DNA from 2 places in the Chryseobacterium sp. POL2 genome. Region 2 is predicted to be linked to the other one. Evidence: riboswitches for the same ligand, from Rfam matches in the RefSeq annotation. Region 2 holds a riboswitch; the other holds the start of a gene.
The links. Region 2 has a riboswitch for S-adenosylmethionine ahead of G6R40_RS11255 (O-acetylhomoserine aminocarboxypropyltransferase/cysteine synthase family protein). Riboswitches for the same ligand answer to the same signal wherever they lie in the genome.
Positions count from the first base shown of each region.

Region 1: another riboswitch for S-adenosylmethionine. It lies ahead of G6R40_RS12800 (Na+/H+ antiporter NhaC family protein); the one in region 2 lies ahead of G6R40_RS11255 (O-acetylhomoserine aminocarboxypropyltransferase/cysteine synthase family protein).

Region 1 covers NZ_CP049298.1:2,751,109-2,762,187, reverse strand. The annotation lists gene G6R40_RS12820 (hypothetical protein) at 1-900, opposite strand, end outside; gene G6R40_RS12815 (OmpA family protein) at 1,015-2,709, shown strand; gene G6R40_RS12810 (ectonucleotide pyrophosphatase/phosphodiesterase) at 2,764-4,032, opposite strand; gene recG (ATP-dependent DNA helicase RecG) at 4,212-6,299, shown strand; SAM-I-IV-variant riboswitch at 6,338-6,431, shown strand; gene G6R40_RS12800 (Na+/H+ antiporter NhaC family protein) at 6,466-7,776, shown strand; gene G6R40_RS12795 (GNAT family N-acetyltransferase) at 7,752-8,246, opposite strand; gene dapA (4-hydroxy-tetrahydrodipicolinate synthase) at 8,289-9,161, opposite strand; gene G6R40_RS12785 (5'-nucleotidase C-terminal domain-containing protein) at 9,382-10,128, shown strand; gene G6R40_RS12780 (bifunctional metallophosphatase/5'-nucleotidase) at 10,135-11,079, shown strand, end outside.
Region 2 covers NZ_CP049298.1:2,417,315-2,428,393, reverse strand. The annotation lists gene G6R40_RS11270 (DUF4178 domain-containing protein) at 1-1,273, opposite strand, end outside; gene G6R40_RS11265 (S-adenosylmethionine decarboxylase family protein) at 1,273-1,623, opposite strand; gene ctlX (citrulline utilization hydrolase CtlX) at 1,791-2,714, opposite strand; gene G6R40_RS11255 (O-acetylhomoserine aminocarboxypropyltransferase/cysteine synthase family protein) at 2,804-4,090, opposite strand; SAM riboswitch class I at 4,224-4,323, opposite strand; gene G6R40_RS11250 (dimethylarginine dimethylaminohydrolase family protein) at 4,390-5,304, opposite strand; gene G6R40_RS11245 (DMT family transporter) at 5,554-6,423, shown strand; gene G6R40_RS11240 (citrate synthase) at 6,487-7,773, opposite strand; gene eno (phosphopyruvate hydratase) at 7,857-9,149, opposite strand; gene G6R40_RS11230 (enoyl-CoA hydratase-related protein) at 9,509-10,279, shown strand; gene G6R40_RS11225 (deoxycytidylate deaminase) at 10,286-10,720, shown strand; gene xerD (site-specific tyrosine recombinase XerD) at 10,745-11,079, shown strand, end outside.

The sequences.
Region 1 (11,079 bases), 330 kb from region 2:
CAACAAAATGTTATTGTAATCCAACTTCACTTTTTTCGAAGGATTTATGGCAGAATCCACCTCATCTGTGAATGACTGAAAACTTGGTTGGATGAAAACCGAAGCATTGAAAAAATTGAGTCTGTATTCAAAATTAACTCCAATCAAAAATCCTGTATTTGAAAATTTATAGGATGCTTTTTCTGCGGCGATATCACCTTGGTAATTCATTGACAAAGACGAATTAACTACACCGGCGACAATGCCCATAGAGAAATTCCCTGTTTTTTCTTTTTCAGAATAAACTTTCACTTGATTATTAGAAGCATCACTACCTGAGTATTTTAAAAATAATTTTTTCAAAGGATCTTCGTAATACTCTAGAAATCTGATGTCTTTACTATCTTCGGAAATCCCGAATAAATTTGCAAGTTCTTTTTTATAAGAATTATCCGTAACAACATTGGTATCTCGATAATAGCGTTTGTTAATCAATTGCTTTATTTCACCATTTTTATCCTGATAGAAAAACGCTCTAGAATTGCTGTCATTATATTGAAACAAGTTATATGGTCCTTCTAAAACAACGCGCAGTAAAAGCGCCTTTTCGGTTTGCAAGATCGAGTTATTTTCTTCAATTTTAATATCATCAAATCTCGAAAAATTAGTAACAACGCTTACATATTTTGTTCCAGAGTTATAACTAATGCTTTCAAAATCTTTGGGTAACAAAACAACTTCCTTATCATTGTCATTCTTTTTTGTTACGAATGATGTTACAGCATTGTTTTGATTCTGCGTTTTTACCAGTATTTTTTCTGATTGCCCATTTCTATTAACAATTGTTGCTTCCACAAACTTTGACTGTGAAAATGCCAATCCGCTGATAAGAAACATTGGAACTAATAAGAGTTTCTTCATTAATTTTTTTTTCAAATATAAACTTCTTATTCAAACTGAAAACTAATTTCTACCAGAAATGTCAATTTATAAATTATGCTTTTAAAAATCCTTATTTTTACAAAAATTAATTTCGTGAGGAAAATCTATATTTTATTTTTAATTTGCGCTTCTTTTTTATTCTCAAAAGCGCAGTATTATGGAGATTTTGACAACAGTTTCAAAATAGGAATCAATGCAGGAATAGACATGCCGTCTTTGGATAACAAAACCCCTTTCATCAATTATAAACCTGGTGTTAATATTGGTGTTAATCTGGATTATTTCTGGACTTGGTTTGGGCTAGGTGCCGATTTTAATTATATCAGCAATGCTACAGAAAGTACGTATCCTAGCGATAATTTATTTTTAAATACGATTAAACTCAATAACATAAAACTTGACAAACATCCTATCAACAGAATGTTTATCGGGATTGGACCAAATTTTAAACATGAATTTTCGGAGGAGTTTTCTGCGATTTTTAAATTAAGAGGCGGCATTAGCACGTTAAAAAACGGAGAAGTGCAACAATATGTTGACCAAGCCAATCGCATTGACCTTAACAGCCATAACAGTTACGATATCAAAAGTATAGCTTCGGCAAAAGCACAACTGGAATTTAATTATTTCTTTACCGAAAATCTTGGGTTAAATTTTGGTGCTTATTACTTGCAGCATTTTCAAGTTAAAGAAAATGGCTCTGGAAATATTGCGGGCTATCGGCCTTTTACAGAAAATAATGGCCAAAATAATGTAGAACAAAATTACCAAGGTCGAAGCAGCCTGGAGCACGAAGCGCATTCTGTAGGCGCATTTGCTGGTTTGGTTTACCGATTCGGAAATTCTTATACATCAAAAAAATCCAAAACTACAAGCTATCCTTACAAACTGGAAGTTATCGTAAAAGACAAATATACAGACGAGGCGCTTCCCAACGCAGAAGTTCTACTTATCAACAGCCAAGGTCAGCGCGCCTATTACGGAACGTCTAATAAAGAAGGAAAAATCACTTTTAATAATGTAAAACCTGATGATTACGAACTGAAAGGAAAATTTCGTGATATAACGCTGGTCAGCAAACGTGTTGAAAAAACGACTTTAATTACCTTAATTCCTATGAAAATGGATTTGGAAAACGAAGACGAAAGATTTATCATCGAAGGAAAAGTTAGCGATTGTAACACAAAAAAAACACTTCCTTATGCAAGTGTCAGCCTTAAAAATGAAACAACTTCGGAAGTCAGAAATTTGAAAACTTCAGCCAACGGAACTTTTAGTTTCATGGCTAAAAAAGACGAATTATACAGTATCTACGGGAAAAAAAGCAATTATTTTTCTCAAACAGAAAATCTTGATGGCAAATTAAATGACCGAACTAAAAAGTTATTTCTCAACCTTCAGGTTTGTATGGAAGAAGCGACTTGCGATAAAGCGATTAACCTGCAAAACATCAACTATGATTTTGATAAAACCGAAATCCGAAACGATGCAAAACCCGAACTGGACAAGCTTTATCAGTTTTTAGCTGATAATCCCTCTATAAAATTAGAATTATCCTCGCATACAGATTCGCGTGGATCGGATGATTATAATCTGAAACTTTCGCAAGGTCGCGCCGACTCTGCGGTTAATTATTTAGTTTCGAAAGGCCTTAGCAGAAACCGAATTGTTGCTAAAGGTTATGGAGAAACCAAGTTGTTAAACGAATGTTACAATGACGCCAACTGCAGAGAAGATCAACATCAGCATAACAGAAGAACTGAGTTCAAAGTAATTTGTGCTAAATAAAGCAAAACGCCTTTCATTTTTTTTGAAAGGCGTTTTTAATTTCTAACTTTAAAACTATTTTAAGATTTTATCAGCCGTCATTTCTGTCCCATCAATAGAACTGGAAATTTTAAGTCCTAAAATCTTGGTCACAAGCGGATAAACATTGACATTGTTAAAAGCATTAATTTCTAAATTATTTTTAAAAGCAGGGCCCCAAGCCATAAAAGCAGCTCGCATTTCAGGGACTTTTTTGGGGTCATAACCATGTTTTCCCAAAGTAGTCGTTTTGCCTTTTTCTAAGAAAATTTTCGGGGCGTTTGGTAATAAAAAAATATCCCCAATTCTACCGAATGTATCATCTTTGGCACCATAATGCAAGCGTCGTGGCATACAAGCCGCCGTATAAATTTTGTAATCTTTGGATTTGCTGCGCTTTAGTTCTCTATAAACTTGTTTTATTTCATCAGCATTTTTAACTTTAACACGCAATAAAGTTTGACTATTAAAATAATCGAAACGAGACCTGTCTTTCAAAATCTCTGGAATATCGATCGTATGTTCTTTATCAACTTTAATCATACCATGATCAGAAACAAAAATAAAATTCACGTTTTTAAGACCTAAGGCATTGATTTTTTGCACCAGATTACCAATACTTTGGTCAACACTTTTTACAGCTTGTGCGGTTTCTTTTGCATCTGGACCATGATGATGACCCTTGGCATCAACTTCTGGATAATATAATGTTATAAAATGTGGTCTTTTTTCTTCAGGAAGTTTCAACCAGTTAAGGACAATATTTTCTTTGGTTTCGTTATTAAATTTTTCATGATAATTATAATAATAAGTTGGACGTGTCTTGCCCGCATCGCTCTGAGAACTCACCCAGAACAGCGAAGCCGACAGCAAGCCTTGTTCTTCCGCCAAACTCCAAAGTGGCTTTCCACCATACCAAGAGCCATCGCTGACCACTTTACGATCGTTCATTTTATAAGCTTCTTGACGTTTGTAATCATAGAAAAAATTATCAACCAAGCCATGATGCGATGGATAAAGTCCCGTGACTAAAGTATAATGATTTGGGAAAGTTATACTGGGATAACTGGGAGTCATATACTTAGCTTTTACACCTTGAGATGCCAATTTATTAAGATGTTCTGTCTGATATTTTTGCGGATAATCGTAACGAAATCCATCAACAGAAATCATGATAACATAAGGTTTTTCTTGAAAATTGGTCGCCGTATTTATTCGGTTCGGGACAATCACTTGTGCCGTATCAACTTGTGAGAAAATAAGATTAAACACCACCAAATTAATTATGAGCAAAAACTTTTTCATTGTTATTTCATTAGATTATACAAAAGTAGTTTTGATTTTTGAAACTGAGATTAAATTTGAATCAAATAATTAAAATGAATCCATGCACATCAATTTATCATTCCAACAGAACTTAGAATGTCTTTCTATTTTTAATTATGTTTAAAAACCCGTAAATTGCATTTTATTTCAACACCATTTTGAGTCTAGAAACTCCAATAGAATTTATCAAAGGGATTGGCCCAGAACGTGCCAAACTCATCAAAAATGTTTTGGCCATTTACAATGTAGAAGACTTTCTTAACTTCTACCCGATTCGTTATATCGATAAAAGTAAAATCTATACGGTAGCAGAACTTTCGCCTTCTTTAGAAATTGATGTTCAGTTGAAAGGGAAAATCACAGATTTGCAAGAGGTAGTTTCTCCAAAAGGCAAACGACTAAGTGCAAAATTCCGGGACCAGACAGGCGCAATGGATTTGGTGTGGTTCCGTTACACCAAGTGGATGAAAGAGTCTATTCCTGCTAATCGCGATATATTTATTTTCGGAAAAGTCCAATCGTTTAACAACAGTTTTTCCATGCCGCATCCCGAGATAGAAACCGATGAAACCAAAGCCATATCTGGCAGTCTTCTTCCAGTCTATTCCAGCAGCGAAAAACTAACCAAACGTGGCATTACTAACAAATTGTTTCAGAACGTCATTTATGAAATTCTGAAAAACTTACCTCAACTTACAACCGAAAATCTTCCAGAAAACCTCCTTAAATCTTTAAAATTAATGGGACGTATGGAGGCCTATTTTAATATTCATTTTCCTCAAAATGCAAAACTAGCTGCAGAAGCCGAGCGAAGAATAAAATTCGAGGAAGCCTTTTTTTTCCAGTTAGGTTTTGGACTGAAAAAACTGCATCAACACACCAAATCTATAGGAAATCCTTTTCCAATTGTTGGTGACTATTTTAATAACTTTTATAACCATCAACTTCCTTTCGATTTGACTGGCGCGCAAAAACGTGTTTTGAAAGAGATACGAACCGACATGAAACGCTCCACACAAATGAATCGTTTGCTACAAGGCGATGTTGGATCCGGAAAAACCATGGTCGCATTGTTAACAATGCTGATCGCGATGGATAATTTTTTCCAAAGCTGTATGATGGCACCCACCGAAATTCTGGCGCAACAACATTTTAATTCGATTCAAGATTTATTAAAAAACACAGATATTAAGGTCAAACTTTTGACGGGTTCTACAAAAACATCTGAACGGAAAATCATTCATGAACAACTTTTGTCGGGGGAACTATCTATACTTATTGGGACGCATGCTGTATTGGAAGATGTTGTTCAGTTCAAAAATTTAGGCTTGGTAATTATTGATGAACAACATCGTTTTGGCGTTGCACAACGTGCCAAACTTTGGGCAAAAAACAAAATCCCGCCTCATATTTTGGTAATGACCGCCACGCCCATTCCGAGAACATTAGCGATGAGTTTCTACTCTGACCTTGATGTTTCTGTAATCGACGAAATGCCTGTTGGTAGAAAACCTATTGTTACAGCACATCGCCGTGAGAAAGACCGCGCTTATGTGTACAATTTTTGTCATGAAGAATTACAAAAAGGCCGACAAATCTATTTCGTTTATCCATTAATTGAAGAGTCCGAAACTTTAGATTACAAGAATCTTCAAGATGGTTTTGATCATATTTTACAACATTTCAAAAGTTACAATATTGCGATGCTTCATGGTAAAATGAAACCTGATGAAAAAGATCAAGCCATGCAATATTTTGCTTCAGGAAATGCACAAGTTATGGTGGCAACAACGGTTATTGAAGTTGGCGTAAATGTCCCAAATGCTTCTGTGATGGTCATCGAAAGTGCTGAACGATTTGGATTGTCACAACTTCATCAGCTGCGCGGGCGCGTTGGTCGTGGTGCAGAACAGAGCTATTGCATTCTTATGACTTCTGATAAATTATCTAACGAAAGTCGAAAACGCATTAAAACCATGACCGAAACCAACGATGGCTTCAAAATTTCTGAAGTGGATATGGAGCTTCGTGGTCCTGGCGATATTTTGGGCACACAACAAAGTGGCGTTGTCGATTTCAAAAAGCTGAACCTCATGACCGATTCGGAGATTATAAAAAGCGCAAAACTGGCTGTTGAACATCTGTTGCAAAAAGATGCACTGCTTGTACATCCGAAGCATTTGTCCATGAAGAATTTTTACATCAAACAATATAAAGGCAAAAATAAGTGGGGCAAGATTTCCTAAAGATTTGGAAGATTGGCATTTATAACATAGTTTTGTAACTCAATTATCAGGAACCTCCGCAGAGGTAGCAACCTGCAACGACAAGCAAGGTGCTAAAGCGATAAGCCAATTTTTGGAAAAAATGTTGTTATCAATCTTCTGCTGTGGTCTTACTAAACATCAATACATGACGACAGAAAACAAATCTCGCGAAAGCTTCATTAGCCTTATTCCTTTTTTAGTTTTTGTATTTAGCTTTTTAGGCGCTGGAATATATTTGGGTGATTTTTATGCCTTGCCGTCTCCTATTGCTATGGCCGTGGGTATTATCTCCGCATTTTTGATAATCCGTCTTCCCTTTAGAACTAAAATGAATGAATTCTTAAAAGGTTGTGGTGATAAGAATGTGCTGACCATGTGTATTATTTATCTTTTGGCAGGCGCTTTTTCAGCAGTAGCAAAAGCTTCTGGAAGTGTTGATGCAATTGTTAATTTGGGTTTGGACTATATTCCTATTAATTACATTGCGTTGGGGATTTTTATTTTAGCATCTTTTCTATCATTAGCCTCCGGAACGTCGGTAGGTTGTATTGTTGCCCTTGGGCCCATCGCTATTGAACTGGCTACAAAAAGTGGTATTGACATCAACCTTATGGCTGCGGCTTTGTTGACTGGAGCGATGTTTGGGGACAATCTTTCCGTAATTTCGGATACGACTATTGCGGCGTCTCAGTCTTTGGGAAGCAAAATGTCGGATAAATTCCGAACCAACTTGTGGATTGCCGCGCCAGCATTTTTAATAACAATTGTCCTTCTATTTTTAAATAATTCGGATGTGCCACCACTACAGCATCACACCGAACACAACAGTCATTTTTATCTTTTGATTCCTTATATTCTGGTTATTGGATTGGCATTTCTAGGCATGAATGTTTTTTTCGTATTGCTCATCGGGATTGTCGTTTCTGGAATTATCGGTTGGTACAGCGCGGGAATGGACCTCATCACATTTTCGAAAACCAGTTATGAAGGTTTTACCTCGATGACAGAAATTTTCCTACTGTCGTTACTAACGGGAGGACTTGCAGGCATTATTGAATATGCTGGTGGCATTCGTTTTTTATTAAATAAAATCCTGAAAAGCATTCAATCAAAATTCTCGGCAATGTTTGGCATGGGCATTTTGGTAAGTCTGGTGGACGCTTGTATTGCCAACAACACCATTGCGATTTTAATTACAGGAAAAGTTGCAAAACCTGTTTCTGAACATTATCAAATAGAGCCCCGAAAAATGGCTTCTGTATTGGACATTTTTGCCTGTATCATCCAAGGCATTATTCCTTACGGCGCACAGGTTTTAATATTAATGAGTTTCAGCAAAGAGAATATTGATTATCTATCGCTCGTTGGACATTCTTATTATATTTGGTTATTGCTGATTTGTGTATTTGTATTTATTTTCTTTAACCGAAATCAAATATCAAATTCCATTAAATAATCATCCATCACATAATTGTTCCCAATGTCGAACACGGCTTCGTCATAGACTTTAAAACCTTGGGATTCGTAGAATTGTCTTGCTGAATTGTTTTTGTTAACCGTGAGTATAATTTTAGAATCCAGATTTTCTTTCGTTTTTTCTTTAACCAGATTAAGTCCAATTTTTCCAGCACCTTTTCCTTTGGCTTCCGGAACGAGATAAATGCGGTGAAGTTTTGTAATGTCGGACTCAACATGATGCTCAAAACCGACAAAACCTAGTGGCGTCTCCTTTTCAAAAATTAAAAAATAATGATAATTCGGATTCTGAAAATGCGACATAATCTCGTGTTCAGAGTACATTTTATCCAACATATATTCTAACTGATCTTTAGACAAAATCTCAGCGTAAGCATCTTCCCATGAGCGTCTCGCCAAATCCTGAATTATAGAAATATCGAACTGACTCGCCTTTTTCGTTGTTATCATAATTTAAAAAATAAAAAAAGGGCCGAAGCCCTAGATATTGTTTTAGATGGTTTGCATTTCTGCTTTTATCTTGTCTTGCAATCCTTCCGAAGCGATTGTTAAAGGCAATCTCAAATAGTTTTTGACAATTCCTTTTTCTGCTAAAACAGTTTTAATACCGCAAGGATTTCCTTCTGCGAAAATCAATCTTGTGATGTTAACCAATTTGTTATGAATGTCGTAAGCTTCTTTCACTTTTCCATCGAAAGCCAATTGTACCATCGTTGAAAATTCTTTTGGATAAGCTTGTCCGATTACAGAAATTACGCCGTTACCGCCCGCTAAAGTCACTGGCAGTGTAAACTCGTCATCACCAGAAACCAGGTTAAATCCTGCTGGTTTCTTTCTAATGATATCAAAATATTGTAGAATATTAGGTGCCGCTTCTTTTATCATGATTAGATTTGGGAATTCGGTTGCCAATCTCAAAGTTGTATCAGCTTCGATATTTTGTCCAGTTCTTGACGGAACATTATAAATAATAATATTTTTCCCTGTAGAAGCAATCATTTTATAATGTTGGTAAAGCCCTTCTTGATTTGGTTTGTTATAATAAGGCGATACAGAAAGTACAGCATCAAAAGCCGACAAGTCTGTTTCTTCAATTTGCTTTTTAACTTCCATCGTATTATTACCACCGATTCCTAATACCAATGGTACACGTGCATTGTTCACCTTTATAATATGCTCAATAACCTGTTTCTTCTCGTCCTCGGAAAGTGTTGCCGCTTCTGCTGTTGTCCCCAAAACCACGAGATAGTTAGTCCCATTATCGATATTGTAGTCAACCAACTTGGTTAACGCATCAAAATCTATCGATAAATCTTCATTAAATGGCGTTACCAATGCAACACCTACACCTTTTAAATTGCTCATATTATTAAAAAATTACTGATAGGTAAAGTTATGATTTTTGTTTTATTTTAAAGTGAATTTCTTTTATCAAATTTTCAAAAAATAAGATGCGTTCAATCGTTTGTTTATAATTAAATATTAGAGCGAAAAAATACACAGCAAAATGTATTACTTACTAAAAAGATAAGAAATCTGCTTTAAGAAAAATCCTTAGATTTGTTGTCTAAAACTTTCACCTTACATGAAACGCTTACACATCTTGGCGCTAGCATTTTCACTAATGCTACTTAACGCCTGCTCGCCACGTCAAAACATCAGCAATATTGACCCTCAAAAAAATATTGTGATTGATGTGAAACTTGTTGAAGACCCGAATTTTAATCAAGTAATTGCGCCTTACAAAAGCGAACTTGAAAAGCAAATGAACATTAAAATCTCTCATACTTCTGTTGAGCTAAACAAAACGGGTGACAATAGTAACCTGGGAAATCTCCTAGCCGATTTCACCTACGATGGTGCCGCAGAATGGGGGAAGAAAAACAACATTTCACAAATCGATGGTGGCGTCATCAACATCGGAGGTATCCGTACAATTATTCCACAAGGTGACATTACAGTCAAACAAATTTATGAAGTCATGCCTTTCGAAAACGAAATCGTAATTGTCAAAATAAAAGGCAGCGATCTGGAAGATATGTTCAAATATTATTTGGAAAACAAAACCAACAATCCTGTTTCGCACATTACAATTCTGACAAGTGGTAATCAAATAAAAACGGGGTTAATATCGGGACAACCGATTGATAAAGACAAAATCTATAACATCGCAACCTCGGACTATTTGGCAATGGGTGGCGATCGTATGTATTTTTTCAATAAAGGTCAAATGATCGGGACAGGCATCAAAATGCGGGATCTTTTCATTCAAAAATTTAAAGAAAATAAAGAAGTGAAAGTTCCAACAGACATACGTTTGGATTTAAAATAGAAAATTATGAAAAGAAAAGAATTTTTAAAATATCTAGGCGCAGGAACTTTAGGACTTAGTTTGACACCAAGTTTGACGCTTGCTAATACGCTAACTTCACCGACATCTTCGAAAGATCTTAAGTTAACCATTTTACACACCAACGATCAACACAGCCGTATCGAACCATTTGATGCTTCTTACTCCAAAAACCCCAACCAAGGAGGTTTTGCAAGAAGAGCAAGTCTTATCCAACAAATCAGAAATCAGGAAAACAATGTTTTGCTTTTGGACTCTGGTGACATCTTTCAGGGTACGCCTTATTTCAACTTTTTCGGTGGCGAATTAGAATTCCGATTGATGAGTATGATGCAATATGACGCCTCAACAATGGGAAATCACGATTTCGATAATGGACTAGAAGGTTTTCTAAAAGTTTTACCCAATGCGAAATTTCCATTTATTTGCTCCAATTATAATTTTAAAAATACTATTTTAGACGGCAAAACAGAAACTTATAAAATTTTTAATAAAAACGGAATAAAAGTCGGAATTTTCGGGCTGGGTGTAGAACTTCAGGGGCTTGTAGGAAAAGCGAATTATAAGGAAACGGAATATCTGCATCCTATAGAAACCGCCCAAGAATACAGTCGTATTTTGAGACAAGAAAAACAATGTGATTTGGTAATTTGTTTATCGCACCTTGGTTACGATTACGAAAAAGAAGCAGAGAAAATGTCCGATAAAATCTTAGCCAGCAAAACATCTGGAATCGATATTATTTTGGGAGGCCACACCCACACTTTTTTACCAGAACCTCAAATTTTTGTTAATAAAGACGGGAAAAACGTCTTGGTGAATCAAGTTGGTTGGGCTGGACTTTTGTTGGGAAGAATCGATTTTTATTTTAATAAAGATAAGTCTGTGAAAAATATTTCTTGGAGAAATCAAGTTATAGATGAAAGCATAATT
Region 2 (11,079 bases):
TATTAGTTTCTTCTTCGTTGATAGATAGCACAGCTGATGGATTATTCTTTGTAAAAAGTTTTGCTGCTTCTAATTCTTTAAAAACGACTGGATTATTATTCTCTAAATTTGAAAGATTAATAGCCATCTTATCTCCAGTAGGGTTTTCAATAACATCCATAAAACCGTCGTTGGTCATAACATAACTTTTGGATCTATCCTCAGATATATAGACGTCATTGTAAATGTAAGGCGCTTTTTCCTTTTGGGCAGCAATTACAAAATGATAATTCCCTGGAGCTACTCCGCATAAGTTAAACTTTTCAGTTTTGGAACCTTCGCTCCAGCTTTCACCAGATTCGTAACCATGATAATATTCTATATCTTTGGTTGCATAGGTCACTTCATTCGTTTTTTCATTAACAAGACTAAGCTCTATACTTGCCCAAGAATTATCAACATCTGTAGCCAATTTTACTTGCATAGGAGCAGATGCACCCTCTAAGCTAAAACTTTTGGTGATTAATTCTTTATTAAAAATATCTCTATATAAAATTCTTTGGTCGAAAACTATTTTGTTGTTGTTATTACTCGTTACAAAAATCTGAAACAAAGTCATCAACAAAACTGTCATTACAAAAATCGGAGCTACCTGTTTTATATTTACATAAAAGGGTTGGACAATACCTATACCTTGATAGCTTGGCATATAGTTCGGCAGAAATTGTTGTTTGATCTTGTATTTAGAAATATGTTTTCCCCAGAAAAAAACTTTCCCCGAACCGCTTTGCTCCCAAGAGACCATTTCTGTACCATTGACGTATTCTTTATATGTAGCAACTTTAAAACTCACTCTATCCTCAAAAAAACCTTCCAGATAAGAAACTGAACTTGGTGTTGTCTCATAATGTCTATATAATTTGCCTTTAAAATCACAATAACCACGATGCTCATTAAAAGCTTCATCTTGCAATTTTAAAAACACCCAATGTCCATCGCTCTCACTCAGGAAGGCATTATTACCATCTTTGTCTTTTAGAAAATATTCTCTCCATTCCGCAACATTAGCATAGTTGCGACAAGTGACTGCAACCACAAAATACTCTACACCATCTATTATTCCGCGTTTTGTGGTGTCTAAAACCACATTACTTCCTTGTCTAGGTAATTGTTTTCTCGATTTGTTTTGTCTGACATCAATAAGATTATAACATGAGGAACAAACATATTCTTCGATTATAAAGTCAAGCTGATGCTGATTTTTTATATTACAAACTGGACAAACGAACTCCATTAGCGATATATTTTATCTTGTTGCAAAACTTCTCCTTCAAAATATGAAACGATATCCTCTGCGATAGCTTCCACTTTTTTCGTATTATCTTGTAAATAATTACATAAAAAAACATCGAATTGCAGTTGATTATATTCTGGCCAAGTATGTATACACAGATGCGATTCTTTCAAAACAATCGTAGTAGTATAACTCTGGTTATCAAAAATATGCCTGCATTTCCCCACAACTTCTGCTTCATATTTTTCTAAAGTTGAAATTGCAAAAGATTCAAAAGATTCACAATCCAAAAGCAAATCTTTTTTTTCTGTTTTTAAAGTTATTAAAATATGAAGCCCTTTGTCATTCATTTATGTTGTGTTTTTTCAAGATATTTTTAGTCTGTCTTTGATTATTTGGAAGCTTATTCCCGCTGTCCGCTGTATCTTTTGTTACGGGGCTTCGGCTCCGCTCAGCCACCTCAAAAAAGGATGCCGCTTCCATCGGGGCTAGAGATTGGTCATCACATACAAAAAGATTAATTTCTAGGAAGGAAAACCTCCGCCAACATACAACGCGCACTTCCGCCACCGTTAGTTTCTATCGTTTCTAAATCCGAATAGATAATTTCACAATATTGTTCAATTTGTGCGATCTGATGTTTATCTAGAGAGCGATAAGCCGATTGACTCATCACAAGGAATTTGTCACCATGATCATTCTGAACCTGAAGCATATTTCCTGCAAACTGCTGAAGTTGTTCTTCCGAGATTTCTACGATTTCTTTTTGGCTAGATTTAATCACTTCAATCACTTTTTCTCTTTCCAGTTCATTATCAATAGAATCAAGGCAAATCACCACAAATCTATCCGCGACACACATCATCACATTGGTATGATAAATCGGAAGCCTGATTCCATCCACCGTTTGGTAAGAATGAAAAACAATTGGCGTATAGCCATACTCTGCACAGAAATCACGGAATAGTTTTTCGTCCAACCTCAACGACACAGAGCCATAAGCAATTTTATGATCATGATCGAAAATCATACTTCCTGTACCTTCCAAGAATTTTTCATCTTTTTCAGCGTTGCTTCTATCATCGATTTTAGTGATATTAAAACCTTTATATTTAATTGCGTTTAAAACATCCTCACGGCGTTCTGCACGTCTGTTGGGCGCAAACATCGGATAAAGTACAACTGTCCCATCCGCAGCAAAGCTCACCCAATTGTTTGGAAAAATCGAATCTGGCGTATGCGGATCCAACGTATCTTTTATTGTTATAACATTAACACCTTTACTTCTAAGTTTTTCAACAAAAACATGGAATTCCTCCAAAGCTTTATCCTGAACTTCCAAGCCTTTTTGTTCTACTTGAAAATAATTATTCTCTGCCGTTTGGGCATTGTAACCGAAGGCAATCGGCTCAATCATCAAAACAGTATTGGTTGTTTGCATAATGTGAAATATGTTTAGGTCACAAAAATAGCAAAGTTCGGCAGAAAAACCACCGAACTTGTCATTTTATCATTATGAATTTAGAATCTTTAAAAAGCTTGCTCAAAATCGGCAATAATATCATCAATATGTTCAATTCCTACACTCACACGGATTTGTCCAGGCGTAATTCCGGCAGCTTTTTGTTCGGCATCGCTCAATTGTTCATGCGTCGTCGATGAAGGATTGATTACCAAAGTTTTAGCATCGCCAACATTTGCCAGATGACTCGCTAGCTTTAAAGAATTAATAAATTCTACAGCCGCTTCTTTTCCGCCTTTAATTTCAAAATTAAGAACGCCTCCGAAACCGCGTTTCAAATATTTTTCGGCATTTTCTTTATCGGTAAAACTTTCTAAACCAGGATAAATCACTTTCTCAACTTTCGGATGTTGTTCTAGAAATTCTGCTAATTTTTGAGCATTTTCAACCGTTCTTTCCAAACGAAGCGATAAAGTTTCTAGCCCCAACAACAATTGATGCGAATTAAAAGGTGAAATCGTTGGACCAAAATCACGCAGACCTTCTACCCTAGCTTTGATGATAAAAGCAATATTTCCAAAATCCGAATTTTTCCCAAAAACATCAGTAAACACCAAATCATGATAACCGGGCGACGGCTGAGACAATAAAGGAAATTTCCCATTTGTCCAATCAAATTTTCCAGAATCTACGATGATGCCGCCCACACTTGTACCATGACCGCCAATCCATTTTGTGGCAGATTCTACAATGATGCTTGCGCCGTGCTCGAATGGATTAAATAAATAACCTCCTGCACCAAAGGTATTATCGATAATTAACGGAATCTGATGCTTTTCTGCAACTTTTGCAATCGCTTCAAAATCAGCAATATTCAAAGTGGGATTGCCTATCGTTTCCACATACAAAGCTTTGGTATTGTCATCAATTAAAGCTTCAAAATCTTCTGGATTATCGTCTTTTGCAAAGCGTGCTTCAATTCCTAATTTTGCAAAACTCACTTTGAACTGATTATGACTTCCACCATACAAATAAGGCGAAGTCACGAAGTTATCACCATGTTGCAAAATATTTGTAATGGCTATGAATTGTGCGGCATGTCCAGAAGAAACCGCCAAAGCGCCGACGCCTCCATATAAAGCTGCGATACGTTTTTCGAAAACATCCGTTGTAGGATTCATCAATCGGGTGTAGATGTTTCCAAAGGCTTTCAATCCAAAAAGATCGGCAGCATGTTGTGCGTCATTAAAAGTGTAAGAAGTAGTTTGGTACAATGGCACTGCACGACTGTTAGTGTCTTTATCTACGCTTTGTCCGGCATGTACTTGTAAGGTCTCGAATTTGTAATGGTTCATCTTTTATAAATTTAAAATTATTAAACATTAAAAACTTATCCAAGATGTTGGGCATTTGCCGGAAAAATAAAAACTCTTCCGACAAGCCGAAAGAGTTTTGAATATTTTTAATAATATATTTCAAATAATCTCTGACTTATCTTTCCTCATTCCTGAGGTTGAATGTGGCACCTTACCTAAGCAGGTTGCCAAGACTTCAACGGGTCAAATCCCTCCATCTTTCTGGATAAGCGTAATTCTATATTTTGAACTACAAGAGCAAAAGTATTAACTAAATTTTAAATATGCAAGACTATTTTTTATTCTCTCACCAAAGGCATAGTAGAACATCTTAGCAATCCGCCCATTTTAGAAATTTCACGATAGGGGATTTCTTCCACGCTTATTCCCCAAACATCGCGAAGATGATTGTTCAATCTTGTAAAGGCTTTGTCGGAAACCACCACTTCTGGCGAGATGGAAAAAATATTAGGATACATCTCGAACATTTCTTCATCATTAACTTCAAAACAATTTTCTTTACCGAAAATATCAAGAATCAAATGATAGTCGCTTTCGTCAACAAATCCATTTTTATAAATTATACATTTGTCTTTTCCAACAGGGTTAAACGTACAATCCAAATGCAGAATTCCTTTGTAAGGTTCGGTATCATTTTTCTTTAGTTCAAAATCGAGAATACGTTTTTTAGGGAAATATTCTTTTAAAATTTCTATGGCATAACCATTGGTTCTAGCGGTTTTAAAATTCCTATAATCCTGTGAGTAACAAGTTCCTACAAAAACAAAATCGTCCCAAACGATAACGTCGCCACCTTCAATATGCGCAGTTTCTGGAAGGTTGATAATATTTCTCCAAGGGACTTGCTCAAAAATTTTGCGATAAGCCTCCTGCTCGTCCGCTCTGTCTTCGATAATATTAGAAATAATCATTTTATCATCGATAACAAAAGCGACATCGCGTGCAAAAACCTGATTGTAATCTTCGATAACTTCTGGACGATAGACTTTAACCTTATGTTTTAGAAGAACTTGCTCGAAGGCATTCATCTCGGCTACGATGTCGGTTTCTGTAGGATAAATATTATTTTGAATAGAAAAATAAGACTTTGCGTCGTAACTTTCCTCTAGTTTTGGTGGATTTCCTAAAGAGTTGGGTTGTCCCAAAACTACAGATTTCAGTTGTCCTGTTTCGTTTTTAATATTTAGCTTCATAAAATTCTCGTCTAAGGCAAATATACAGATTGCAAAGTATCTCCTATGGCGCGGGCATGAGGAATATCATCTGCGTGAAGATGATTTAAAATATAAAATTTTTGAAATACTAAACAATTTCAAAGTATTTATCCAAAGTTTTTGGAATAGATGGAAAAAACACTTCGTGCAAAAAAAATATCATTTGGTGCAAAAACAAACAAATTCTGATTGCATAGACGTAACTTTGCAAGAATTTTTTGAAAAGCAATGAAATCTCAAGGATATATTTTAGCCATTATTTCAGCCATTTCGTATGGTTTGATTCCGATTTTTATACTTCCGATGAAACAGATTAACTTCTCTATGGACGTTACGTTGTTTTATAGATTTTTATTTTCAGCAATTATGGTGAGCCTGTATCTACTATATAAAAAGGTAAATTTTAAAATCAACAAATGGGAATGTGGGATTCTAATGATTTTGGGATTGTTTTATGCCCTATCATCAGAATTTTTGTTTCTGGGATATGATTATTTATCTGCTGGAATTGCCTCGACAGTTCTTTTCGTTTATCCCGTTATCGTCGCGTCGATTATGTTTTTATTTTACCATGAAAAACTTTCCAAAATGGGCATTGTTTCATTATTATTGGCTTTTTCTGGCGTTATAATTTTGTGTTTGAAAGGTGATAAATTTGAAATAAATTATCTAGGGCTCGGAATTGTATTGCTGAGTGCGTTGTTTTATGGCCTTTATATCATCATCGTGAACAAAGCAAAAATCAATGTTTCTGGGATAAAATTGTCTTTCTACTCGATGTTATTCACGTCTATTTATTTTTTAATAAAATCTTTGATTTCAAAAGAAAATCTAAGCATTCCTAGTTTTTCTATTGTTTTAAATTTCGTCAGTTTTGCATTTGTAACCACATTAATATCTAGTGTAACTTTGGTTTTAGCCATCCAGAAAATCGGTTCTACGCCCACTGCAATTATGGGCGCTTTGGAACCAGTTGTTGCCGTTGCCGTGAGTGTTTATTTCTTTAATGAAGCTTTCACACGCAATTTATTAATCGGAATTGTTTTAATACTAAGCGGCGTTTCGCTCAATATGTTATCTTCCCGAAAAGAAGTTTAAAGATAAAATTAAAACATAAAAAAACTCCCAAAATAGGGAGTTTTATATTTAAGATAAATTTGATTATCTGTTTGTCATGTCAACATAGTCTCTAAGACCGGCACCTTGGTAGACTTGTCTTGGACGACCAATTGGATCACCTTTCAATCTCATTTCTTTCCATTGAGAAATCCATCCTGGAAGTCTTCCTAATGCAAACATTACTGTAAACATTTCTGTTGGAATGCCTAATGCTCTGTAGATAATTCCTGAGTAGAAGTCAACGTTTGGATACAATTTTTTAGATACGAAGTAATCATCTTCCAATGCTACTTTTTCTAGTTGCATTGCGATATCTAAAGCTTTATCGTGGATTCCTAATTTGTTAAGGATATCGTCTGCTGCTTTTTTGATAATCTTAGCACGTGGATCGAAGTTTTTGTAAACTCTGTGTCCGAAGCCCATTAGTCTGAAGCTGTCTTCTTTGCTCTTCGCTTTTTCCACCCACTTATTAACGTCACCACCGTCTTGTTCTATCATTTCTAGCATTTCAATAACTGCTTGGTTAGCACCACCGTGAAGTGGTCCCCAAAGTGCAGAAACTCCAGCAGAGATAGATGCGAAAAGCCCTGTGTGTGCAGAACCCACCATTCTTACTGTAGAAGTAGAACAGTTTTGCTCATGGTCAGCGTGAAGGATTAACAATTTATCTAAAGCATCTACTACAACTGGATCCATTACAAATTCTTCGTTTGGTAATCTGAATGCCATTCTGTAGAAGTTCTCAACATAGCTTAAGCTATTATCACCGTGATTGATTGGTAAACCTTGCGTTTTTCTGTAAGTCCATGCACAAAGATGAGAGAATTTTGCTAACATTAATTCTGCTGCGTGATCCATTTCTTCTTTTGAATTAACATTAACCGCTTTAGGATTAAAAGCTGTCAAGGAAGAAGTCAAAGTAGACAAAACGCCCATAGGATGAGCAGAACGAGGGAAAACGTCAAGAATTTTTTTCATTTCGTCTGCTACGAAATTATAATTTTTGATGTTTTTATCAAAAGAAGTAAACTGATCTTGCGTTGGTAATTCACCATGAAGTAACAAATACATTACTTCTGTAAAGTTTGATTTTTCAGCAATTTGCTCGATAGGATAACCTCTGTAGAACAATTCTCCTTTATCACCATCTAGGTAAGTAATATCACTGATTGTTGCACCAGTATTTTTGTAACCTAAATCCAAAGTGATAAGACCCGTTTGGTCTCTTAATTTAGAAATGTCTATCCCTCTATCTCCAATAGTGCTGTCAACGATAGGATATTCATAGGAATTACCATCGTAATTCAATATAACTTTATTATCTGACATTATAAAATAATTTTGGTATAAATATACATAAAAAAGAGCAAACAGCGAAAGTTCGCTCTTTTTAAAATTTTGTTAAAACTTACTTATCTTTTAATTTTAAAAGCATCCAAACCTGGGAAAACGGCTGTTTCACCCAATGCTTCTTCAATTCTTATCAATTGGTTGTATTTTGCCATTCTATCAGAACGAGATGCAGACCCAGTTTTGATTTGTCCACAGTTCATCGCAACAGCAAGGTCAGCAATGGTTGCATCTTCTGTCTCGCCCGATCTGTGAGACATTACAGATGTGTACTTATTATTTTGAGCCATTTGAACTGCAGCCATCGTTTCGGAAAGAGAACCAATTTGATTAACTTTTACCAAAATAGAATTGGCAACTTCTTCTTTAATACCTCTAGACAACCTTTCAACATTTGTTACAAACAAGTCATCACCAACCAATTGTACGCTGTCACCGATTTTGTCTGTTAGCATTTTCCAACCTTCCCAGTCATCTTCATGCATACCATCTTCGATGGAGATAATTGGATATTTAGCTGCTAATTCTGCCAAATAGTTAACTTGCTCGCTTCTACTGAACTGTGCAGAATCTGGCGTTTGGAATTTTCTATAATCGTAAATACCATCTTTATAAAATTCTGACGCCGCACAATCCAAAGCAATCATCACATCATCACCTGGCTTGTAACCAGCCTTTTCAATTGCCTGTAATAAAGTGTCTAGAGCATCCTCTGTCCCTTTAAATGTTGGCGCAAATCCTCCTTCGTCCCCAACAGCTGTTGATAAGCCTCTAGAATGTAAAATAGATTTTAAATTGTGGAAAATTTCAGTTCCTTTTCTCAAAGCGTGAGAGAAAGAGTCTGCCTTCACAGGCATTACCATAAACTCTTGAAATGCAATTGGCGCATCTGAGTGAGATCCTCCGTTGATAACATTCATCATCGGTACAGGAAGCGTATTGGCATTAACACCACCCACATACTTATAAAGTGGCATTCTCAACTCGTTAGCGGCAGCCTTTGCAGCGGCCAAAGAAACACCAAGAATAGCATTAGCACCAAGATTCCCCTTGTTGTTGGACCCATCAAGGTCAATCATAATTTGGTCTAACAAATTTTGCTCAAAAACTGGCAAACCAATTAATTCTGGAGCAATAACTTCTTTTACATTTTCTACAGCTTTAAGGACGCCTTTTCCAAGATAATCGCTCCCACCGTCTCTTAATTCAACTGCTTCATGCTCACCAGTCGATGCTCCAGAAGGCACTGCCGCACGTCCCATTGCACCATTTTCTGTGAATACGTCAACTTCTACTGTTGGATTACCTCTAGAGTCTAGAATTTGTCTAGCATCGATAAAAGAAATGTAACTCATTTTCTAAATTTAATTTGATTTAATATTCATTTTTAAAGCTTTACAAAATTAGTCAATTGAATTGATATTTTATGAAAACATGATTAATATTTGATAGAATTCTTTAAAGTCTTTAATTGAAATTTTAAAATAAAATAATTTGTATGCATTAGTAGTTTTTAAATTTATAAAAAGAAAACAAGATCATATTTTATCCGTTTTAAATCCCAAAAAAGAATAAGATTAACAAGAAAGCGCTTTTATTAAAAATATTGTTAGTATAATTTGCATACAGAATAAAAAAAGGAATATATTTATAATATGATTATACAAAATATTGTATTTTGCAAATAGAACTATTGTACAAAAATTAAAAAGAGATGACTTTTGAAAATATCATTCTAGAAAAGAAAGAAAAAATCGCCTACATAACAATTAACAGACCCCAAAGTCTTAATGCTCTTAATGCGCCATTGTTAATAGAACTCAACAAAGCTTTAGAGAATGTCGAGAAGGACAAATCTATAAAAGTGATTATCTTAACCGGTTCTGGCGAAAAATCTTTTGTAGCGGGAGCAGATATTAAAGAATTTACAGACTTGGACGTTTCGCAAGCAGAAGCACTTTCTAGAGATAATCAAAAACTAATATTTGATAAAATTGAAAATCTAAACAAACCAGTAATTGCTGCGGTTAATGGTTTTGCTCTTGGTGGCGGGTTAGAACTGGCAATGGCTTGTCACATAAGATACGCATCAGAAAATGCAAAACTTGGACTTCCAGAAGTTACCTTAGGATTGATTCCTGGTTATGGTGGCACACAAAGACTTCCAAAATTGGTAGGAAAAGGTCTTGCCAATGAGATGATTTTCTCTGCGAAGATGATTACAGCACAACGTGCCAAAGAAATCGGCTTAGTTAATGAGGTTTTCCCAATTGAAGAACTTCTTACTAAAACAACCGAGTTAGCAGAAACAATTTCAAAAAACTCACCTTTAGCCATAGAAAAGGCTATCGAGGCTGTCAACTTTTCTAATGATTCACAAGCTGGTTTTGAAAAAGAAATTAAAAACTTTGGAGAATTGTTTGGCCTCGAGGACAAAAAAGAAGGCGTAAATGCATTTTTAGAAAAGAGAAAACCAAATTTCTAAAACAACATGAACTTTAATAAGTTTGACATTGCCTATCTAAAAATGGCGCTAGAATGGGCCAATCTTTCGTATTGCAGACGAAAACAAGTGGGCGCCCTAATCGTTAAAGACAGAATGATTATATCAGACGGCTACAATGGGACGCCGTCTGGTTTTGAAAATAATTGTGAGGACGACATGGGAAAAACACATTGGTATGTATTGCACGCAGAAGCCAATGCCATTCTGAAAATGTCCTCCAGCACACAATCTGCAAAAGGCGCAACACTGTACCTTACAATGTCGCCATGCAAAGAATGCAGCAAGTTGATTTTACAATCTGGCATTAGTAAAGTCGTCTATATCAATGATTATTCCGACAATTCTGGACTGGATTTTTTAACAAGCGCAGGAATAGAAATTTTAAAAATAAGTGAAGAAAAATTATATGAGTTAAAATAAAAACACAAATAAAACACACAAATAATGAATTGGTCTGAAAAAATAAACGACTTTTCGAATTATCTAAAATTTGAAAAGAACTTCTCCGACAATACGCTCGAAGCTTATGTACGGGATATTAAAAAATTACAAGAATATGCCCAAACAGAACTCGAAGGCATCTCGCCTTTAGATATTAGCTTTGATCATTTACAAGAATTTATATACCAACTTTCCAAAAAGAAAATTAGCGAAAGATCGCAAGCAAGATGGATTTCTTCCATAAAAGCTTTTTTTAAATATCTTGTAGAAGACGAAATACGAAATGACAATCCCGCGACACTGTTGACAGGTCCAAAACTTGGCTTGTATCTTCCTGA